DNA from 2 places in the Arthrobacter sp. Y3225116 genome. Region 2 is predicted to be linked to the other one. Evidence: predicted binding sites of a transcription regulator. Region 2 holds the regulator's gene; the other holds the start of a gene.

Region 1 (10,654 bases), on a different contig from region 2:
CAACCGCGCCATCCGCCGGGCACTGGTCGCCCGGGACAAGGGCTGCGCCTTTCCGGGGTGCAGCATGCCCGCGTTCTGGACCGAAGCGCACCACATCATCCCCTGGTGGGCCGGCGGCCGCACCGACGTCAACAACGGGGTATGCCTCTGCCTGCTCCACCACGACCTGATCGAGCAAGGCAACTGGGAGATCGACGTTATCGACGGCATCCCCTGGTTCACGCCGCCGGACTACATCGACCCCCGCCGCAAACCGTTGCGCAACTCCTACTGGCAAACCCACATCCCACCCCAACCACTCCAAGCTTGAGCTGGCAATTGTGCGCGGGCGAGCGCAAGGAGCGTTTGCGGATGCATTAGTGGGCGGATGTGCAGGGCGCAGCTAAAGAAGAGTTAGCCAACCGGCGCGAGGGTCCAGCTAAGGAAGTCTCAGCAGGCGGGCGCGCAGTGCGCAGCTAAGGAAGTATCAGCGGGCGCGCAGGGCACAGCTAAAGGTGCCTTAGCGGCTGCACAGAAGAAGACCAGAGCTGTTGTGAGACCAGCCGCGCAACGAGCTTCTGCGCTCAGCTGAGCCCGGGGCCGGGCCCGGGGCGGCTGCCTTCGGCCGGGACTTCGCCGACCGGAGCAGCCGGCGTCAGTGTCAGCAGCACGGCCTCCGGGCGGCAGGCGAAGCGCACCGGAGCCAGACGGGACGTTCCCAACCCCGCCGACACATTCAACGGGACGCTACGCCCCTCGTGCTCCCAGTACGTCAGCCCCCGGGCACGCCACGTGGGCAGATCGCAGTTGCTCGTCAAGGCACCGTAGCCGGGGAGGCGGACCTGGCCCCCGTGGGTGTGCCCGGCCAGCATAAGGTCGGCGTCGTCGGCAGCGAACCTGTCCAGCACCCGCTGGTACGGAGCGTGGGCCACCGCGATCCGCAGGAATGCGGCCTCATCGGCGGACGTCGAACCGTTGGGGAAACCCGAATAACGGTCGCGCTGCAGGTGCGGATCGTCCACGCCCGTGAAGTCCAGCCGCATGCGGTCCACCACCACCGACTGGTGCCGGTTGGTCAAGTCGATCCAGCCCGCGGTGCCGAAAGCCGCGTGCATCTCACGCCACGGCAGTTCACGCTCCGCGTAGTCCTTGGGCTGAGAGGAGGGGCCGGTGAGGTAGGAGAACGGGTTCTTCATCACCGGGGAGTAGTAATCGTTGGAGCCCGGCACGAACACGCCCGGAACGTCCATCAGCGGTGCCAGCGAGTCCAGCAGGGGCTGTACGGCGTCGTGATGGCTGAGGTTGTCGCCGGTGTTGACCACCAGGTCCGGTTCCAGCGACGCCAGCTGCCGCAGCCACCTCTGCTTCAGCGTCTGCCCGGGAGTCATGTGGATGTCGGACACGTGCAGGATCTTCAGGGGGCCTCGCCCGGCGGGCAGGATGGGCAGCGTTTCTTCGCGGACCTTGAAGAGGTTCCGCTCGATAACGGAGCCGTAGACGAGCGCGGCCCCGCCCGCGGCCGTGGCCCCAAGGGCCAGGGTGCCTGCGGTCCGGAGCCGTGCTCGCAGCAAGTCAGTGTCCACGGTTAGTTGTCGTCTCCTCCGCCGTTTCCGTTGCCTCCGCCGTTGCCATTACCCCCGCCGTTTCCGTTGCCTCCGCCGTTTCCGTTGCCGGAATCACCGGAATCGCCGGAATCACCGGAGTCGCCGCCCGAATCCCCGTCGTCGCTGCTGTCGCTGGAATTCGAGTTGTTGTTCGACTCGGCGGGTGCCGGGGTCTGGACCGGCCGGGGCGGATACATCATGCTGCTCGGCGCGGAGCCGAAGCTGCCCGTCTTGTACAGGCCGGCGACCTTCTCCATGTAATCGGTCCACTGCCCGCCGGCGATGGTCGCACCGTCCACGTAGTCGCGCGTCACGCCGTTGATCGGGATGTTGTTGATCGACTTGTAGGCATGAGGGTTGCCCACCCAGGAAGCAGTGGAGATGCCCTTGGTGTAGCCCACCGTCCAGGTGTACTCAGACTTGTCGGTCGTGCCGGTCTTGACAGCGGCGGGAACACCAATCGGATGGATTCCTCCCAGCTGCAGGTTGACCAGGTTCTCCAGCGGGACGCTGACGGCCGCGGCTACCTCCTCCGAAATCGCCCGTTCACAGGACTTCTTCGGCACCTCGTACTCGTTACCCTGGGCGTCGGTCACGGAGGTCAGCGCGATCGGCTTGCAGTACACGCCGCCGTTGGCGAACGCCGCGAAAGAAGCCGCCATCGTCATCGGGGACACGTTGGTCGTGCCAATGATGAAGGACGGGTGCTCAATGCTGATCGGTTCCTTGTCCGTCGCCGTCCGGACGCCGAGGCGGGTTGCCGCATCCTGGATGTCACAGAGGTCCAGCTGCGCGGCCATGGCAGCGGTAGCGGAGTTGATCGACCAGGTCAGGCCTTGGCTGGCGGTCATGGTCCGTTCGAAACCGGGCAGCGCATTCTGGAAGTCCCACTCGCTGAACCAGGCGTCCGGAGGCAGGCAGCTGGCGTTCCAGTTGTACTGTGCCGGGTACTCCGTCCGGCGGGCGTCGACCGATGCGTTGAGCGCCTTGCCCGCTTCGAGCCAGGCGACCATGGTGTAGGGCTTCATCGTGGAGCCGGGCTGCCAGCCGTTGCCGCCGCCCATGTCGGCGTCGACGTTGTAGTTCAGCTCCGTGTTGGCCGCGCCGTCTTCGGGGCTGTAGTTGGTGTTCTGGGCCATCATCAGGATGTTGCCGGTGCCGGGTTCAATCGAGACCATGGACGAGCCGACGCCGGACTCATCGCCCACGGGGACTTCCTGCTCGATCTGCTTCTGGCCTTCCTTCTGGAGGCGGGAGTCGAGCGTGGTCTTGATGGTGAGGCCGCCACGGGCCAGAAGCTTCGCCCGCTCGGTGGAGTCCGCACCGAACGCGTCGGACTGCATGATGGCGTGCTGCACGTAGCTGCAGAAGTAGTCGGCGAAGTTTGCCGCGACACAGCCGGAACGTACCGGCTTGAGGTTCAGGTCCAGGTCGCTGGCAACGGCTTTGTCGTACTCTTCTTGGGTGATCTTGCCCGCATTGCGCATGGCTGCCAGCACCGTATTGCGGCGCTCCACCGTGGCTTCCGGGTTGTTCACCGGATTGAAGTAGTTGGGCGACTGCACCATGCCGGCCAGCATGGCCGACTGCTGGATGTTCAGCTTGGCCGCCGGGACACCGAAAAAGGTCTTCGCAGCGGCTTCAATGCCGTACACCTGGCCGCTGAACAACACGATGTTCAGGTAGCCCTGCAGGATCTCTTCTTTGCTGAATTCCTTTTCGACGGCGATGGCCAGCTTCGCCTCGCGCAGCTTGTCGCCGATGTCTTTGGTGCCGCTGATGGTCAGCTCTTCGGCCCCCTTGCCCGCGGAAGCGCCGGCGTCGATCAGCACGTTGTTCACATACTGCATGGTCAGCGTCGACGCGCCCTGCAGGTCCCCGCCGGCCATGTTCGTCACCGCCGCACGCATGATGCCCTGGGGGTCCACACCGTTGTGCTCGTAGAAACGCACATCCTCGATGGAGATGATGGCGTCCTGCATGTGCTGGGACACCTTGTCCAGGGTCACCGGGACGCGGTTTTCGGCGTAGAACGTGGCAATCAGCTTGCCGTCGGCGGAGAGGATCCGCGACGGCTGGGACAGCGGCTGCGTCTGCAGTTCGTCCGGCAATTGGTCGAAGTATTCGATCGATGAGGTTGCCCCGACACCGGCCACGGCTGCGGCCGGAACCAGCAGACCGGCTGCGAGCACGCCGCAGAGCGCGCTGATACCCAGGAAGCCAACAACTTTGCCTAGGGTGGTCGCAGTGTCGAAGAAGGGGGATTTGCGAGCGGCCATGGGGTTCAGTTTACAAGCAAGCGCTACCCTTTGAGTTATGACCAAATGGGAATACGCGACAATTCCGCTCATTATCCACGCGACCAAGCAGATTCTTGACCAGTGGGGGGAGGACGGCTGGGAGCTCGTCCAGGTGTTCCCCGGTCCGAACGGAACCAATCCGGTTGCCTATTTGAAGCGGGAGAAGCAGTAGCCATGACGGAAACCACTGAGGCCCGGAAGTCCACCGTCGAAGAGCGGTTGGCCGGCCTGGGACTGTCCCTGCCGGACGTGGCAGCTCCGGTGGCCGCCTACGTCCCGGCGGTCGTCTCCGGGAACTATGTGTACACCTCCGGGCAGCTGCCGTTCGTCAACGGCGAACTCCCGGCCGCCGGCAAGGTGGGCGACGGCGCCAGCCTGGTCAGTGCCGACGAGGCGAAAAACCTGGCCGCGACGGCCGCCGTGAACGCCTTGGCGGCGGTCAAGAGCGTCATTGGTGACCTGGACCGGATCACCCGGGTGGTCAAGGTCGTCGGTTTCGTGGCCTCCGATCCGGCATTCACCGGCCAGCCGGGTGTGATTAACGGCGCCTCCGAGCTGCTGGGGCAGGTCCTCGGCGAGGCCGGCGCGCATGCCCGTTCCGCCGTCGGCGTGGCCGTGCTGCCGCTGGATTCGCCGGTCGAGGTAGAACTGATTGCCGAATTCAGCTAGTCCGCTTCGCGAGGAGCAGCGGCTCTTCCCCGTGGCGCCGGACCAGCTGGGCGCGGCCCACAGCTGGTTCCACCACGGGGAACGCACGCCGCGCAAGCCCCGGATGGCGTCCTCGGTCGTCCTCGTCCGGGACGGCGCGGCCGGCACGGAAACGTACCTCGGCTACCGGTCGGGGTCCTCTCCGTTGGGCACGGTGGCCTTTCCCGGCGGCAGCGTGGAGGAGAGCGACGGCGACCCTGTGACCTGGTACGGTCCCTCGCCGACCAAATGGGCCGAGATGCTAGGGCTGGACGACCACCGTTTGGCCCACGCCCACGTGGTGGGGGCCATCCGCGAGCTGTTCGAGGAAACCGGCGTGTTGCTGGCCGGTCCTGATGAATCCACCCTGCCGGAGTCCACCTCCGGAGCCGACTGGATGCGGACCCGCGAGGCCGTCGCCGACCAGGAGGTGTCCTTCGGCGAAGCGCTCGGCAAGCGCGGGCTCGGCGTCCGCACCGACTTGCTCAAACCCGTGGCCCACTGGCTCAGCCCCGATTTTGCCCATCGACGCTTCGACACGCGCTACTTCGCTGCGGCCCAGCCGGCCAATCAACGGCCGTCCCTGCTGGAAAGCAAGGGCGTGTGGGCCTCCTGGCTGCCGGCGCAGGAACTGATGGCCGGGCGGACGACCACGGCGCTGGGCGATCTGGTGGACCAGCCCGACACCCGCGGGCTGACGTTCAGCGAGGTGACCTCGCCCGCGGTGGAAATCATCGTGGAAAAGATCGCCGGCGCCCGCGGCTGCATCGCCTACCTCTCGCACAAGCGCCCGCAGCGGCTCTACCACCCGGAACTGATCCAAGTCGACGGGGTGCCCATGCTGCAGGTGGCGGCCAACTCGGCCACCGAAGGCGGTGCCGCCCAGCGGGGACGCTGAGCCGCTCCGCCGACACGGACCCCAGCCCCGACGGCCCGTGCCGGACGGCCAACGGCACCTACCTCGCAAGCCACAACGACGGCGGGGGCCCACCATCGGTGAGCCCCCGCCGTCGTACTTTTCGGTCGAAAATCAGCGCGAACGCTGGCGCAGCCGCTGGATGTCCAGGATGACTACCGCGCGCGCTTCCAGGCGCAGCCAGCCGCGCTGGACGAACTCGGCCAGCGCCTTGTTGACGGTTTCACGGGAGGCGCCAACCAGCTGGGCCAGCTCTTCCTGCGTCAGTTCGTGTGCCACCAGGATGCCGTCCGTGGCGGGGCGGCCGAAGCGGTCGGCCAGGTCGAGCAGGGCCTTGGCCACGCGGCCCGGAACGTCGGAGAAGACCAGGTCGGCCAGCGAGTCGTTGGTGCGGCGGAGGCGGCGGGCCAAAGCCTGCAGCAGCTGCGCCGACACCTCGGGGCGGGTCTCCAGCAGGCCGCGCAGGTTCTCGTTCTTCAGCCCGGCGAGGCGGGTCTCGGAGACGGCGGTCGCGGAGGTGCTGCGCGGGCTTGGGTCGAAGAGGGCCATCTCACCGAAGAGCTCGCCCGGGCCGAGGATGGCCACCAGGTTCTCGCGGCCGTCGGCAGCGGTGCGGCCCAGCTTGATCTTGCCGGAGACGATGAAGTAGAGCTGGTCGCCCTGGTCACCTTCGCGGAACACCGATGCGCCGCGGGATAGGTCGACCTCGGTCAGCTCGTCGGTCAGCGCGGCGAAAACGTCGTCGTCAAGAGTGGCAAAAAGAGGTGCGCGGCGAAGGATCTCTACGTCCATGAATTCTCCAAGTTAGTACTGTTCGGCTGGGGTTCAAGCTGCTCTCCCGTGGGGGCACTGTTTTCCATTTTGCCGTATGTAAAGCCCGTGTGACATCTTCCACAAGGCTTTTCGCTCCCAGAGGAGAAAAGCGCCGGCATCGAGCACCGGCACGGGCTGCCGGAGGTGACAACCGTCAACGGCGGTTGATAATTCCCGCGGGCGAACCGCCTAGACTAATGCACATCCCACCGCAACGGAGAATGAGTGATTTTCGGCCTGACCATCCTGGACGTTGTCCTGCTGCTGATCCTCTTGGCGTACCTGGTCTCAGGTCTGCGCAAGGGGTTCCTGCTCACCCTCGGCGGCATCGCCGGCATCGCCCTGGGAGCGGTGGCAGCCTTCTTCGCCATCCCCCTGGTCAGTGAGTGGGTACCCGACAGCGCCTGGCGGCTGACCGCAGCCATTGCCGTGGCCATCTTGCTCGTGGTGCTGGGGCACGCCCTGGGGACGGGTATCGGCGCGGCCATCCGGCGCCGGATGGACTTCCCGCCGCTGCGGCCGCTGGACCGGCTGCTGGGCGGCGTGATGAACCTTGCCGTGACCGCGCTGGTGATCTCCATGCTGGCGTTCAGCCTGGGCACCATGGGCGTGCCGTTCATCTCGCAGCAGATTGCCGCGTCCAAGGTGATCGCCTCGATCGAAAACCTCACCCCGGATCCGGTGAAGGCATGGGCGGCGCAGGTGCGCTCGATCGTTGTGGCGGACGGCATCCCGCTGGTCCTCGACCCGCGCGTGCCGCAGGAGTCGGCGCCGGTTCCCGATGCCAGCACCGATACCGCTGCCCTGAACGAGGCGGCGGCCTCCGTGCTGCGGATCGCGGGCACGGCCTTCCAGTGCGGGCAGAACCAGACCGGGTCCGGCTTCGCGGTGGCCCCGGACCGCGTGCTGACCAACGCCCACGTGGTGGCCGGCGTCAACGAACCTGTGGTGGAGGTTGCCGACGGCCGGGTGCTGCCCGGCCGGGTGGTGTTCTTCGACCCGGTGCGCGACCTGGCCGTCCTGGCCGTGGACGGGTTGGACGTGCGGCCGCTGCCGCTGGGGGGCGAACTGTCCGAAGGCGACCTGGCGGCGTTCCAGGGTTACCCGGCCGGCGGCCCCTTCCAGAGCAAGCCGGCCACCGTGCAGGGCCGTTCGCAGGTGCTGGTGCAGAACATTTACGGCGCGGACCCGTCGTCGCTCGAGGTCTACACGCTGGCCGCGAACGTGCAGCAGGGCAACTCCGGCGGACCGTTGCTGGATGCGGACGGAAACGTGGCCGGCGTGGTGTTCGCCAAATCCACGGAGAACGTGCCGGTGGGCTACGCCCTGACCCTGGCGGAGGTCCAGCCGGTCGTCGACGAAGCCCTGGGCTATCAGGAGACCATCTCCGCCGGCCAATGCGTGACCCGCTAGCGGCTCTCCTGCGGTAGCCACTCCAGGAACTGGCCGTGCGGACCGCTGACCGCCACGGGGCGCCCGTTGTGCGAGAGCAGGAAGCGGCCCCGGCGGGTCCGATCGTCCAGGCCGGGAATGCCGGAGTCATCATCCGGCACCGGCATCACGCCGGGACCTTCGTGCGCGAGCCAGTGCACGCCCCGCTCACGGATGAGCCCCTCCACCAGGGTGCGGAACCGACGACGGTCCTCTTCCGGCAGGTAGGCCAGCACCGCCGAATGGAAGACGACGACGGCGGCATCCCCGGGTGCCTGGGCCACCAGCGCCGGCAGCTGCTCGATCAGGTCGCCGGTCACCAGCCGGACCGGTGTGCGGCGGGCAACCTCGATGGCCTGGTGCAGCCGACGGACGCGGAACTCCTGGCCCGGCCAGATCAGGGCCTCGAGCCAGGCGACATCGTCGGGATCGTTAAGGTCCAGCGGATTCAGATCGACTCCGGCGCGCCAGCAGATTTCGGGCAGCGACTCGGGCAGCGGCGGACGGCCGGAGGTGGAGCATTCCAGCAGCGGAGGCTGCGCTTCAGCGCCGGCGGACGCGGCTTGCGCCCCGGCCCCGGCGTATGCGGCTTCCGCGGTCTCCGCCCCGCCCCGAGCGGACGCGGTTTCCGCCGTTTCCGCCCCCGTCCCAGCCACGGCGGCAGGCGAGGACCGTGGCGCGAGGACCGCACCGCCGTCGTACTGGTAGCGGTACAGGTCCGGGTAGAGCAGCAGCCCCGCCGAGGCTCCCACCTCGATCAGCGCCAGCGGCTTGGCTTCGGAGGCGGCGATGGCCGCCAGGGACGGCAGGAAGACGGCGCAGCGGCCGGGTTCATTGGTCTGCGTGGTGCGCGCCAGTGCCACGTCCCGGACCGAGTCCCACCGCGACAGCAGGAAGTCGCGGAAACCCGAATACTCCGTGGCGCCGGCGCCGGCGCCAAGCGAGCGGGCGGCGGCCAGGATCAGGTTGGGCTGGCGCTTCGACGCGGGCAGGGCGTCGATCAGCGCCAGGACCTCGGGATCGTCGCTGATGCCCAGGGCCCATTCGACGTACACCGGGGACTGGCCTGCGGCCTCGTGCAGGCCGAAGTTCCGGTACCAGCCGGCGGTGTCCCCTCGCTGTCCACCCATCGCGCCGTGCCGCCCTCTACAGGGCCTCGGTCAGGTATTCGACCGCCAGCCGGTAGCCGGTGATGCCCGCTCCGGCGATGACGGCGTCCGCGATGCCGGAGATGTAGGAGTGGTGGCGGAACTCTTCACGCCGGTGGATGTTGGTGATGTGCACTTCGACCACCGGGAGGGCCACGCCGGAGAGGGCGTCGCGCAGTGCCACGGACGTGTGGCTGTAGCCGCCGGGATTGATGATGATTGCATCGGCCGTGCCGCGGGCGGCGTGAACCGCGTCGATCAGCTCCCCTTCATGATTGGACTGCACGCACTCCGCGGTCCAGCCGCGGGCGGCCGCGGCGTCGGTGGCGAGCCGCTCGACGTCGGCCAGCGTGGCGGTGCCGTAGACGTCCGGCTCGCGCGTGCCCAGCAGGTTCAGGTTGGGGCCGTTGAGGATCAGGACGCGGCGGGTGCCGGGGATGTCTGCAGTCATGCCTTTTACTATGCCTCAATCGCGTCCCGGTGGAGCTGACCTGTTGCAGGCGGGGCGTCCAGGCCACAGTGTAATGCCGGGCCCGCCCGCCGCCGGGGGCAGCGGGCGGGCCCGGCATTCAGTTGGCTGTCCGGCAGCCGACTGTCTGGCTGTCAGGCCTTAAGGGAGGTCGCGATCTGCTGCATGACGGTGTTGTCGGCCAGGGTGGTGGCGTCGCCGACCTCGCGTCCTTCGGCCACGTCCTTGAGCAGGCGGCGCATGATCTTGCCGGAGCGGGTCTTGGGCAGTTCCGGCACCACCAGGATGGTGCGCGGCTTGGCGATGGGCCCGATTTCCTTGCCCACGTGCGCGCGGAGGGTGGCGACGATGTCCTCGTGTGAGCCGTGCTGCGTGGCTGCTTCGCCGCGCAGGATGACGAACGCGACCACTGCCTCGCCGGTCGTTTCGTCCTTGGCGCCGACGACGGCGGCCTCCGCGACGGCGGGATGGGAGACCAGCGCCGACTCGATTTCGGTGGTGGAGAGGCGGTGGCCGGAGACGTTCATGACGTCGTCGACCCGGCCGAGCAGCCAGATGTCGCCGTCCTCGTCCTTCTTGGCGCCGTCGCCGGCGAAGTACATGTTCTCGAACCGGGACCAGTAGGTTTCCTTGAACCGTTCCGGGTCGCCCCAGATGCCGCGCAGCATGGCCGGCCAGGGCTCGCGGATCACCAGGTAGCCGCCGTGGCCGTCCGGGACGGACTCGCCGAGTTCGTCCACGACGTCGACGGCGATGCCCGGGATCGCGACCTGGGCGGAGCCGGGTTTGGCGGCGGTGATTCCGGGCAGCGGGGCAATCATGTGCGCACCGGTTTCGGTCTGCCACCAGGTGTCCACGATCGGTGCCTTGTCGCCGCCGATCACCCGCCGGTACCACATCCAGGCCTCCGGGTTGATGGGTTCGCCAACCGAACCGAGCACTCGGATGGAGGACAGGTCGTACTTGGCCGGAATCTCCTCGCCCCACTTCATCATGGTGCGGATCGCCGTCGGGGCGGTGTAGAGGATGGAAACCTTGTACTTTTCCACGATCTCCCACCAACGGCCCTGGTGCGGGGAATCGGGGGTGCCCTCGTACATCACCTGGGTGGCGCCGTTGATCAGCGGCGCGTAGGTGACGTAGGAGTGGCCGGTGACCCAGCCGATGTCCGCGGTGCACCAGAACACGTCCGTCTCCGGCTTCAGGTCGAACACCACCTTGTGCGTGTAAGCGCACTGCGTCAGGTAGCCGCCGGTGGTGTGCAGGATGCCCTTGGGCTTCCCGGTCGTGCCGGAGGTGTAGAGGAT
Region 2 (10,878 bases):
GGGTTCTGTAGCGAAGTCCCGCCGCCAACAGACGGGACACCGACCATGAATTCAGCAGCCAACCAGCTCTTGGAAACCGAAGCGCCGACGCCGGTCAAGGTCGAATCGGCCACCCCGGCCTCGCCGCGCAGCACGAACAACCTGCGGGTGGGCGGCTTCAGCCCGCTGCCGTCACCCGGCGAGGTGCTGCAGGAACAGCCCCTGACCGCCGAGGCCGCCGCCGTCGTCGCCCGCGGCCGGGACGAAATCCGTGCCGTCATGGACGGGGTGGACGACCGGCTCCTGGTGATCGTCGGACCGTGCTCGATCCATGACACCGCGGCGGGCCTGGACTACGCGCGCCGCCTCGCGCAGGTGGCACGTGAGCACCGCGAAGAGCTGCTGATCGTGATGCGCACCTACTTCGAGAAGCCGCGGACCACCGTGGGCTGGAAGGGGCTGATCAACGACCCGCGGCTGGACGGCTCCCACGACATCGCCGCCGGCCTGCGGCTGGCGCGGACGTTCCTGCTGGAGGTGGCGGAGCTCGGCCTGCCGGTGGCCACGGAGTTCCTGGAACCGATCAGCCCGCAGTACCTGGCGGACCTGGTCAGCTGGGGAGCGATCGGTGCGCGCACCACCGAGAGCCAGATCCACCGCCAGTTGGTCTCCGGGCTCTCCATGCCGGTGGGTTTCAAGAACGGAACCGATGGCGGGCTCCAGGTTGCGCTCGACGCCTGCCACGCAGCGGCCGCGGCACAGGTGTTCCTGGGGATCGACGGCGAGGGGCGCGCGGCGCTGGTCTCCACCAACGGCAACCCCGACACCCACGTGATCCTGCGCGGCGGCGCGAGCGGCCCGAACTACGGAGCCCAGGAGGTGGCGGCGGCGTCCGGGGCGCTGGCGGAAGCCGGCCTGAATCCGCGGTTGATCGTGGACGCCAGCCACGCCAACAGCGGCAAGAGCCACCACCGCCAGGCCGAGGTGGCGCTGGAGATCGCCGCGCAGGTCGAAGCCGGCGGCAGCGCCATCGCCGGCCTGATGCTGGAGAGCTTCCTGGTGGGCGGGGCACAGAAACTGGAGGTGTCCCAGGACGGCGGGGGAGCGGCGCTGGTTTACGGGCAGAGTGTCACCGATGCCTGCATGGAGTGGGGCGTCACGGCGGAGGTGCTGGCCCAGCTGGCGTCGGCCGCCGGGAATCGCGCCACGAAAGCGGCCTGAGGGTAAAAGGCCGTGCTTGGTTAAAACGCTTAAGCTACAGTGTGCACTTTCACTTTTGCCACAACAGCCTCTAAAGTATCTAGGAAGACGGTTGTTGGGGCGGGGCAAGGCGGCACGCCGCCGGTGTTGCTTACAGTAAAGGAACAGTGCGTAATGGCTGACGAGAACAATTTCTCGAGTGTGCGCTTCTTGACGGTGTCGGAAGTGGCCGCGGTCATGCGCGTGTCCAAGATGACCGTTTACCGCTTGGTGCATTCGGGCGAGATGCCCGCCGTGCGCTTTGGACGTTCCTATCGGGTGCCCGAATCGGCCGTGGAGGAGTACCTGCGCGGAGCCGTGATCGACCGGGAGACCGGGACGGCCTGACGCTCCGGAGCGAGCCGGCTGCCGTCCGGCGGTCAAAGCGGGGGGTGCGGAGGCGGTACCCTGTTAAGGAACGTTTTACGTCATCGTCGAAAACCGTGAGTTGACGTGTGCCCCGCCGGGCACCGGCAGCTGACGAAACTATCAGTGAATGAGGGACTCGTGGGTTCAGTTATCAAGAAGCGCCGCAAGCGTATGGCCAAGAAGAAGCACCGTAAGCTGCTTCGCAAGACCCGTCACCAGCGCCGCAACAAGAAGTAGGACCGACAACCGGTTCCCAAGCTTCCAAGGCCCGCCAGGAAACTGGCGGGCCTTGTGCCGTTAACCGGTTTTCATCCCCGTAGGCACGTGGGTCCGGCCGTTACGCCGCCGGCCGCCGGAATCTGTTGACCCCGCGCCAGAGACCGTAGACCGCGCCGGCACCGGTGGCGGCCTTGAGGCCCAAGGTGGCCGCCCGACGGCCGCTCCTGTAGTCGTAGACCGGCCAGTTGTTCTCCCGGGCGTGCCGGCGCAGCCTGGCGTCCGGGTTGATCGCCACCGGGTTGCCCACCAGGGTCAGCAGCGGGACGTCGTTGTAGGAGTCGCTGTAGGCCCAGCAGCGCGCCAGGTCCAGGCCCTGGCGGATGGCCAACTCCTCCACCGCGATAGCCTTGGCCGGTCCGTGCAGGATGTCCCCGATGAGCCGTCCGGTGTAGGCGCCGTCTTCGGTTTCGCCCACCGTGCCCAGGGCGCCGGTCAGGCCCAGCCGGTCGGCGATGACGGCGGCCACCTCAACCGGCGTGGCCGTGACCAGCCAGACCTTGCGGCCCACCCGCAGGTGTTGGTCCGCCAGCGCCCTGGTCCCGGGCCAGATCTTGGAGGCGATGACTTCGTCGTAGACCTCGTCGCCCAGTTGTTTGACGTCGTCGCTCAGCAGGCCGGTGGCAAGGGCCAGCGCCGTGTCGCGGATGGACTGGATGTCCTTGAGGTTCTCTCCCCGCATCAGGAAGCGGGCCTGCTTGAAGCCGAAGCCGGCAGCGTCGCGCATCCGGAAGGCGCCGCTCTGGTACATCTTGCGGGCCACGTGGAACAGGCTGGCGCCGCGCATCAGGGTGTTGTCGACGTCGAAAAATGCCGCTTCCGTCCCCGGATCCGTGGAGACCGAGGCGCGCTGTGCATGGCCGGCGGCGGTCTTGGGCATGCTTCGAGTCTAACGAGGCGCCGGGGATTGTCCGTTCACCGCCACCGGCCGCTACCGTTGAAGGCATGAGTGGATCCGACACCGGCCCCGGGCACGAACTGGTGCTGCTGACCAAACCCGGCTGCCATCTGTGCCAGGCGGCACGGGAGACCGTCGGGAGCGTTGCGGGCGAGCTCGGTCTCGCCTGGGAGGAGAAGAACATCCTCGAGGACCCCGAACTCGAGCGGCGCTTCGCCGAGGAGATCCCCGTGGTCATGATCGACGGCGTCCAGCGGGACTTCTGGCACATCGATCCGGACCGGCTGCGACGGCTGCTCACACAGTAGCCCGGTGCGGTCCGGCCGGCGTCACAGGAGTTGGAGAGCGGCGCGGGGCAGCTTAATCTTGGGGAGACACAAGCCTGCGGTTGGACAGCCGCCGGCGGCACCCAGGACCCGGAACGGCTGGAAACGGCACGGCCGGAGCCCCGCAGCAGGCATCGGAGCGACAACAGTGACCCACCTCCCGGATACCGAGGCTGCCAAGCCATCCGGCCACGAGATCCCGCCGGCCGCGCTCGCACGCCTGACCATCTACCTCCGGGCCCTGAATTCGCTGGTGTCCGAGGGCACGGAACGCATATCGTCCGAGCAACTGGCCGAGGCCGCCGGCGTGAGCCCGCCCACCCTGCGCAAGGACCTTTCCTACCTCGGGTCGTTCGGTACCCGCGGTGTGGGCTACGACGTGCGGCTCGTCGGCCAGGAGATTGCCGCGGCCCTGGGGCTCACCCAGGACTGGAAAGTCGCGATTGTCGGCATCGGCAACCTGGGCCGGGCCCTGGCCGGCTACTCCGGATTCACCACCAAGGGGTTCGGAGTCGTGGCGCTCTTCGACGCGGATCCGCAGGTCGTGGGGTCGGAGGTCTCCGGGATGCGCGTCAGCCCGATCGGTGACTTGGAACTGATCCTGCGGCAGACCGGCGCCAACATGGCGGTCCTGGCCGTGCCGGCGGGTGCTGCCCAGGGGCTCTGCGACCGGCTCGTCGAAGCCGGCGTCACGAGCATTCTCAGCTTCGCGCCCGCGGTGCTGCAGGTTCCGCCATCCGTGCAGCTGCGGAAGGTGGACATGGCCACCGAACTGCAGATCCTGGCCTACCACGCGCAGCGGGCGCAGGCGACGGAGCACAGCTGAACACCGCGCCCCGCGGTGTTCCGGCCGCCAGGCGGCCGGAACACGCTTCCGGTCAGCGGCCGTAGACGCCGAACTTGTGCGCCTTGGTGGCCTGGAAGAACCTGTTCGACGCCGGCAGGAACAGCAGCACGATCGCCGCGATGCCCAGCAGCACCGACAAGGTGCCGAACCAGATGTTGAAGAGTCCGAACAGCGACAGCGCGGCGAACACCGCGCCGGTGATCCGGGCCCAGTTCTTGCCCGCCTTCACGCCGAAGGCCACCATCAGGTACAGCCCGACGGCGATCACCGCGGTGATGACGATGAACACTCCCGCCGTACCGCTCATCATTTCCGCCAGCTCGGCGTCGGAGAACTGGCCGCCCTGCTCGCCCAGGGCCTCGCGGACCGACGGGTCGTTGAGCACCGTCGCCATGGTGCCGTCCAGGTCCGCCAGTTCCGTCAGCATTTCGATGGCGGTCAGCACGGCGGCGGCAATGATCAGCCAGAAGGCGATGACGACTTCGCGCGGCGCCGTGGGCTTGGCGGCGGTCTGCGCCTGCCCGCCGGGGTAGCCGTACTGGCCGGGCACGGCGTTCTGGTAGCCGTACGGCTGCTGCCCGTACTGCTGGCCGTACGGGGACTGTCCCTGCTGACCCTGCCCGTACTGCTGGCCGTACGGGGACTGTCCCTGCTGGCCCTGCCCGTACGGCTGCTGTCCGTATGGCTGTCCGGGCTGCGGCGGGTTCTGCCCGTACTGTCCGTACTGCGGGGCGTTTTGCCCGTAGGGAGGCTGATCCGAGCCGGGCTGCTGGGGCGCGTTCTGGCCGTATTGCGGCAGGTTCTGCCCGTACCGGGGCTGTTCCTGGCCTCCGGGCCGGCCCTCCCCGTCACCGGGCTGGTTCGGTTCGTTTTCTGGGGTGCTCATGGCCGGTTCCTTTTCATCTCATCCACACGGGTCGCCCTCCGAGCGGCCGGCCTGCGCGCCGGCCGCAGAGGTGCTTGGCAGCTGTTAAGGCAACACTACAATGCAGGCCAGCGCCGTGTCGGTCGGCCTGAAGGATGATTTTCTTCCCGGGCGGCCCGCCGCGGCCAGACCCTACACCCGCGCGGGCGGACAGCGGGGCTTTTGGGCAAACACCGGCGGTTTGAGACACTTGTACCCATGCCCGAAGCTACCGTCCACCTGCTCCGCCACGGCGAGGTCCACAACCCCGACCGCGTGCTGTACGGCAGGCTGCCGAGCTTCAGGCTGTCGGCGCTGGGCCAGGAGATGGCCGAGTGTGCCGCCGGCTACTTTTCCGAACGCCGCGACGACGGCGCCACGATCAGCTACCTGGTGGCCTCGCCGTTGACCCGGGCCCAGGAGACCGCGGCCCCGACCGCCAAGGCGCTCAACCTCGAGATCGTCACCGACGAGCGGATCATCGAAGCCGAGAACCACTTCGAGGGGCTGGCGGACATCCGCTCGCACCTGAACCAGCCCCGGCACTGGCCGCACCTCTACAATCCCTTCCGGCCGTCCTGGGGGGAGCCGTACGCGGCGCAGGCCGCCCGGATGCGCAAGGCCATCGACGACGCCCGCCGGATAGCCGTGGAACGCGGCGGGGAGGGCGCCGAGGCGGTCCTGGTCAGCCACCAGCTCCCCATCTGGGTGACCCGGCTGGCCTCCGAGGGCAAACGGCTCTGGCATGATCCCCGCCGCCGCCAGTGCACGCTGGCCTCGGTGACTTCCCTGGAGTTCGACGGCGGCCGCCTCGCCGGGGTGCGCTACGCCGAGCCGTGCGCCCACCTGCTGCCCGGTGCGGCGAACCTGCCCGGAGCATAATAGAATTACTACGCGTTGTAGAAGTGGGACACCCCCAACCCCACGAAGAAAAGTGTGACTGTGACTGCCGATAACCCCCGTTCGTTCAATCGCCGTACCGCGTTCAAAGTCGGTGCGGGGCTGCTGGGCGCCCTCTCGCTCGCCGCCTGTTCCGTCGAGGATCCGTTGGCCCAGCAGGCCAACGCCGGCGACAACAAGAACTACATTGCCGGCGACGGTTCGGTCACCGAGTACGCGCCGGACTCGCGCGGCGAACCCGTCCAGCTGACCGCCAAGCTCTTCGACGGCACCACCGTCGATGCGGCCGACTGGGCCGGCAAGGTGACCGTCCTCAACTTCTGGTACGCCTCCTGCGCGCCCTGCCGGCTGGAAGCTCCGGACCTGCAGGCGCTGAGCGAGGAATTCGCCGACGGCGCCCGGTTCTACGGCGTCAACATCCGGGACGAGCGCCCCACGGCAGAGGCCTTCGAGCGCAACTTCGGGGTGACGTATCCCAGCTTCATGGACAAGAACGGCGACGTCCTGCTGGCGATGACCGCCTACGTGCCCCCGCAGGCCGTCCCCACCACGCTGGTGCTGGACAAGGAGGGCCGCGTCGCCGCCCGGATCCTGGGCGTGGCGGACAAGGGCACGCTCCGGGCCCTGATTAAAGACGCAGTGGCCGCCTAACAATGGGGTGGGCGACGGCCGCGCTGCCGATGACTGTGGGCGGCGCCTTCGGCGACACGGTGCTCAACGGCTCCGTGCTGCTGGCAATCCCCGTGGCCATGCTGGCCGGGCTTGTCTCCTTCCTGTCCCCGTGCGTGCTGCCGCTGGTGCCCGGATACCTGGGCTACGTCACCGGCCTGACCGGCGTGGACCTTGAACGCCAGCGCCGCGGCCGGATGTTCGCCGGCATCGGCTTGTTCGTGTTGGGCTTTTCCATCGTCTTCGTGATCATCGGGGCGATCTTCGGCCAGCTCGGAGCCTGGCTGAAGGGAAGCGAAGCCGGCTGGGTCACCCAGGTGCTGGGCGTCGTCGTCGTCGCCATGGGCATCATCTTCATGGGCGGGCTGTCCTACTTCCAGCGGGACCGCAAGATCCAGTCGCGGCCGCCGGCCGGGCTGTGGGGGGCACCGGTCCTCGGCATGACGTTCGGCCTGGGCTGGGCGCCCTGCATCGGCCCCACCTTCTCGGCCGTGCAGGCGCTGGCCTACTCGGGCGGCGCCGACGCGGCCAAGGGTGCGTTCCTGGCCTTCGTGTACTGCCTGGGGCTGGGGGTTCCGTTCCTGCTGATCGCGCTCGGCGTGCGGCGGGGGATGGGCGCCATGGCGTTCTTCCGCCGGCACCGGTTGTTCCTGCAGCGGGCCGGCGGCGCCATGCTGGTGGTTTTGGGCCTGCTGATGGCCAGCGGGCTGTGGGGAGACTGGGTGACGCAATTGCAGGACTGGTTTGCAAATGAAGTGAGGCTCCCGATCTGATGAGTCAGACACCCGAAGGCGCTGGACGCCACGACGAAGCCGGTGCCCCCGCAGCGGCCGGACCGGGCACGGACGGCGGCGGCCCGACCATGAAGGACCGCCGGCCCGCCAACGACCGGAAACGCAACCGCGGCCGGGACGACGTTGCCGTCCCCGCGCTGGGTTTCGCCGGCATGCTGCGCTGGGCATGGACCCAGCTGACCAGCATGCGCACCGCGCTGTTCCTGCTGCTGCTGCTGGCCGTGGCCGCGGTGCCCGGCTCGCTGTTCCCGCAGCGCCCTGCCAACCCCGCCGTCGTGACCCAGTACATTGCGGACAACCCCGAGGTCGGGCCGTGGCTGGACCGCTTCCAGCTCTTCGACGTCTACTCCTCGGTGTGGTTCTCCGCCATCTACCTGCTGCTCTTCCTGTCGCTGATCGGCTGCGTCATCCCGCGCGCCATCCAGCACTACAAGGCCATGCGGTCGCAGCCGCCCAGGACTCCCCGCCGGTTGTCCCGGCTGCCCGAGTACGGGTCCATGGCGGTCCCCGCGGACGCCGGCGTTTCCGCGCGCTCTGCCGTCGAGGACGCCGCCCGCCTGCTGAAGCGCCGCGGCTACCGGGTGGATGTGCGCGACGCGGACACCGACCGGCCCTCCGTGGGAGCGGAGCGCGGCTTCGCCAAGGAAATCGGCAACCTGGTCTTCCACACCTCGCTGATCGGCGTGCTGGTGTCGGTCGCCGTCGGCGGGCAGTTCGGCTACACCGGCCAGCGGATCCTGGTCGAGGGCGAAACGTTCGTGAATTCGCTCATCGGCTACGACAACTTCAATCCGGGAACCGGGTTCACCGAGGACCGGCTGGAGCCGTTCTCCATGCGCCTCGACGAGTTCGATGTGGTCTTCGACCGGGAATCACCGACCCACTACGGCCAGCCGCTCGACTTCACCGCCACGCTGACCGTGCGCGCCGAGCCGGGGGCGCCCGAGGAACAGCAGGTGCTGAAAATCAACCACCCGCTGACCCTCGGCGGAACCAACGTGTACCTCATGGGCAACGGCTACGCGCCGGTCGTGACCGTCCGGGACGGCGAGGGCAACATCGCCCACCAGGGCCCCGTCATCGCCATCCCTAACGACGGCGCCTACACCTCCACGCTGGTGATCAAGGCGCCGGACGCGCAGCCGGAACAGCTGGGCTTCGTGGGGTTCTTCCTGCCGACCGCGATGGAGGGCGAAGACGGGGTGGCCTACGGCAGCGACCCCGATCCCATGAACCCGCGGCTGTACCTGAACTCCTACTACGGGGACCTGGGCCTGGACAACGGCGACCCCAAGAACGTCTACGTCCTGGACACCACCGAGCTGACCGTCCTCAACGACCGCAACCAGGAGGACGGGGGCATCGAACTCGCCGCCTACGAAACGGCGGAACTGCCCAACGGGATGGGCAGCGTCACGTTCGACGGCCTCGTCCGCTATGCGGCGCTGGACATCCACCATGATCCCGGCAAGGTCGGCGCCCTCGTGTTCTCCTCGCTGGCCCTTGCCGGCCTGGGCGCCTCCCTGTTCATCGGCCGCCGCCGCGTCTGGGTGCGGGCCGGCACCCACGAGGACGGCCGCACCATGGTCGAATGGGGCCTGCTGGCCCGCGGCGAGGACCACCGGCTGGCCCCGGAAGCGGCCGCCATCAGCAAACTCCTCCGCACCCAGTGGCTGACGGATGCCGCCCCCGGGGCGCACAATAGCAAGAGCGCCGCCGGCGTTGACAACCACTAAGGACATCTCTTCCCATGCCCACGATTGACCAGACCATGGCCCAGTACAGCGAGCTGTTCATCCTGCTCGGTGCGATGGCCTTCACCGTCGCCTTCATCGCCTTTTGCTGGGACCTGGTGACATCCAGCAAGACCATCAAGGCGGTGGAAGACAGGCTGGCTGCCGGGCACGACGCGGCCGAGCAGGGCGTGCTCGTCGGTGCCGCCGGTGCGGCGTCGACAGCTGCGGGCGGGAGGGCAGCCGGCGCGGGCACCGGCGTCGAGATGGCCGCCGACTCGATGAACTACGGCAAGGAACGCCGTGCCGCCGCCCGGATCGGCGTGGCCCTGAGCGTGCTGGCCACCGTCATCCTGGCCGCCGGCGTGGTGGCCCGGGGCCTGGCCGCCCACCGCGTGCCGTGGGGCAACATGTACGAGTTCTGCACCACGGGTGCGCTGATGGTGGCAGTGGTCTACCTGATTGCGCTGACCCGCAAGGACCTTCGCTTCCTCGGCTCGTTCGTGATCGGCCTTGTGGTCATCATGCTGATCGCCGCGTCCATCGGTTTCCCGACGCCGGTGGCCCACCTCGTGCCCGCCCTGCAGAGCTACTGGCTGATCATCCACGTCTCGGTCGCAGTGCTCGCCTCGGCGCTGTTCACGCTGACGTTCGCCATGTCCGTGCTGCAGCTCGTGCAAGCGAAACGCGAGGCCCGCGGCCGCGCCGGCAAGGCGGACAAGCTGGCCTTCATGCGGCTGGCTCCCTCGGCACTGACACTGGAGAACGCGGCCTACCGGCTCAACGCCGTGGGCTTCGTGTTCTGGACCTTCACGCTGGTGCTCGGCGCGATCTGGGCCGAACAGGCCTGGGGCCGCTACTGGGGGTGGGACACCAAGGAAGTGTGGACCTTCGTGATCTGGGTGGTGTACGCCGGGTACCTGCACGCCCGCGCCACCCGCGGCTGGACCGGTACCCGCGCCGCCTGGCTGTCCATCGTCGGTTACCTGTGCGTGGTCTTCAACTTCACGATCGTGAACGTCTTCTTCGCCGGCCTGCACAGCTACGCCGGGGTCTAGGACAGGCCGGCAGGATCGGCCGAAGGACCGCGGCACCGAATCAACAGAAGGACCGCTGCCCAACAGAAGGCCCGCGCCTCCGACTCAACAGAAGGCCCGCCACCCCATCGGGGCGGCGGGCCTTCTTCGGGTCCGGGGACTGGCGGGAGCCGGACGCCGGCGTCCGGTCGGCGGGCGCCTAGCGGGGACCGTTCTCCGGGTCGTCTTCGCTCAACTGGCGGTCGTCATGGGCCGCGGGCTTGTCCCCGCCGCCGTGCTTGGGGTCCTCGCGCTTCTTGAGCTCCTGCTCCTTGCGGTTCAGTTCCTCTTCACGCTGCTTGGCGCGGCGCTGCGCATCGAGCGTGCGCAGGAAGGCGATGTCATCGTCCGGGGCCACGGGGCGGGGAGCCTGCTGGGCCTGCCGTCCGCCCGACCTGGGCCGGCCCCATACGAACCACATCAGGGCTCCGATCAGGGGCACCAGGATGATCGTGAGGATCCATCCCGGTTTTGAGATACTGCGCACCTCATGCGGCCGCGACCGGATGCACTCGATGAGGGCATAGATCACCACCGCGAGGGCCAGCACCGCGAGCAGGACATAGAGACGGACCATGAATCAATTGTAGGTGAGCGTTAAGCCGGGGGCTGAGGAATTGTGGGACCGTCCGGTCGATCTCGCGCGCAGCGTAAACTTGAGGCGTGGCTTTTTGGAAATTCAGCGCCCTGCGTCTCGGCATCATGGCCGTCATCTTTGTCATCTGCCTCTTTTTGAGGCTGGGTGTCGTCTACTCGGCCCTCGCCGCAGCGATCATGGGCTGGTGCATCACCTACCTGTTCTTCCGCAAGATGAGGGACGAAGCGGGGGCGGCACTGGCGCGCCGGTTCTCCGCCGGCGCCAAGGCAC

Evidence for each region. Region 2 encodes Rex, which represses fermentation and respiration genes when NADH is low (regulators of the CRP and FNR family bind a similar motif). Its sites were predicted from a motif close to CTTGTGAANNNNTTCACAAG; they were not measured.
Region 1: the regulator Rex is predicted to act here: its motif matches at 6,365-6,384, upstream of AC5RV2_RS09040 (MarP family serine protease).

Annotation. Positions count from the first base shown of each region.
Region 1 covers NZ_JBNHGL010000073.1:152-10,805, forward strand. The annotation lists partial or broken gene AC5RV2_RS09005 (HNH endonuclease) at 1-310, shown strand, start outside; gene AC5RV2_RS09010 (metallophosphoesterase) at 564-1,562, opposite strand; gene AC5RV2_RS09015 (transglycosylase domain-containing protein) at 1,565-3,862, opposite strand; gene sp36 (Sp36 family protein) at 3,900-4,055, shown strand; gene AC5RV2_RS09025 (RidA family protein) at 4,058-4,552, shown strand; gene AC5RV2_RS09030 (NUDIX hydrolase) at 4,536-5,468, shown strand; gene AC5RV2_RS09035 (Crp/Fnr family transcriptional regulator) at 5,601-6,278, opposite strand; gene AC5RV2_RS09040 (MarP family serine protease) at 6,528-7,712, shown strand; gene AC5RV2_RS09045 (DUF2332 domain-containing protein) at 7,709-8,860, opposite strand; gene aroQ (type II 3-dehydroquinate dehydratase) at 8,877-9,329, opposite strand; gene acs (acetate--CoA ligase) at 9,482-10,654, opposite strand, start outside.
Region 2 covers NZ_JBNHGL010000071.1:453-11,330, forward strand. The annotation lists gene AC5RV2_RS08850 (3-deoxy-7-phosphoheptulonate synthase) at 46-1,200, shown strand; gene AC5RV2_RS08855 (helix-turn-helix domain-containing protein) at 1,354-1,566, shown strand; gene AC5RV2_RS08860 (30S ribosomal protein bS22) at 1,726-1,824, shown strand; gene AC5RV2_RS08865 (HAD family hydrolase) at 1,925-2,743, opposite strand; gene AC5RV2_RS08870 (glutaredoxin family protein) at 2,809-3,069, shown strand; gene AC5RV2_RS08875 (redox-sensing transcriptional repressor Rex) at 3,236-3,913, shown strand; gene AC5RV2_RS08880 (hypothetical protein) at 3,966-4,820, opposite strand; gene AC5RV2_RS08885 (histidine phosphatase family protein) at 5,058-5,720, shown strand; gene AC5RV2_RS08890 (TlpA family protein disulfide reductase) at 5,775-6,389, shown strand; gene AC5RV2_RS08895 (cytochrome c biogenesis CcdA family protein) at 6,392-7,180, shown strand; gene resB (cytochrome c biogenesis protein ResB) at 7,270-8,937, shown strand; gene ccsB (c-type cytochrome biogenesis protein CcsB) at 8,952-9,992, shown strand; gene AC5RV2_RS08910 (PLD nuclease N-terminal domain-containing protein) at 10,171-10,587, opposite strand; gene AC5RV2_RS08915 (DUF4229 domain-containing protein) at 10,674-10,878, shown strand, end outside.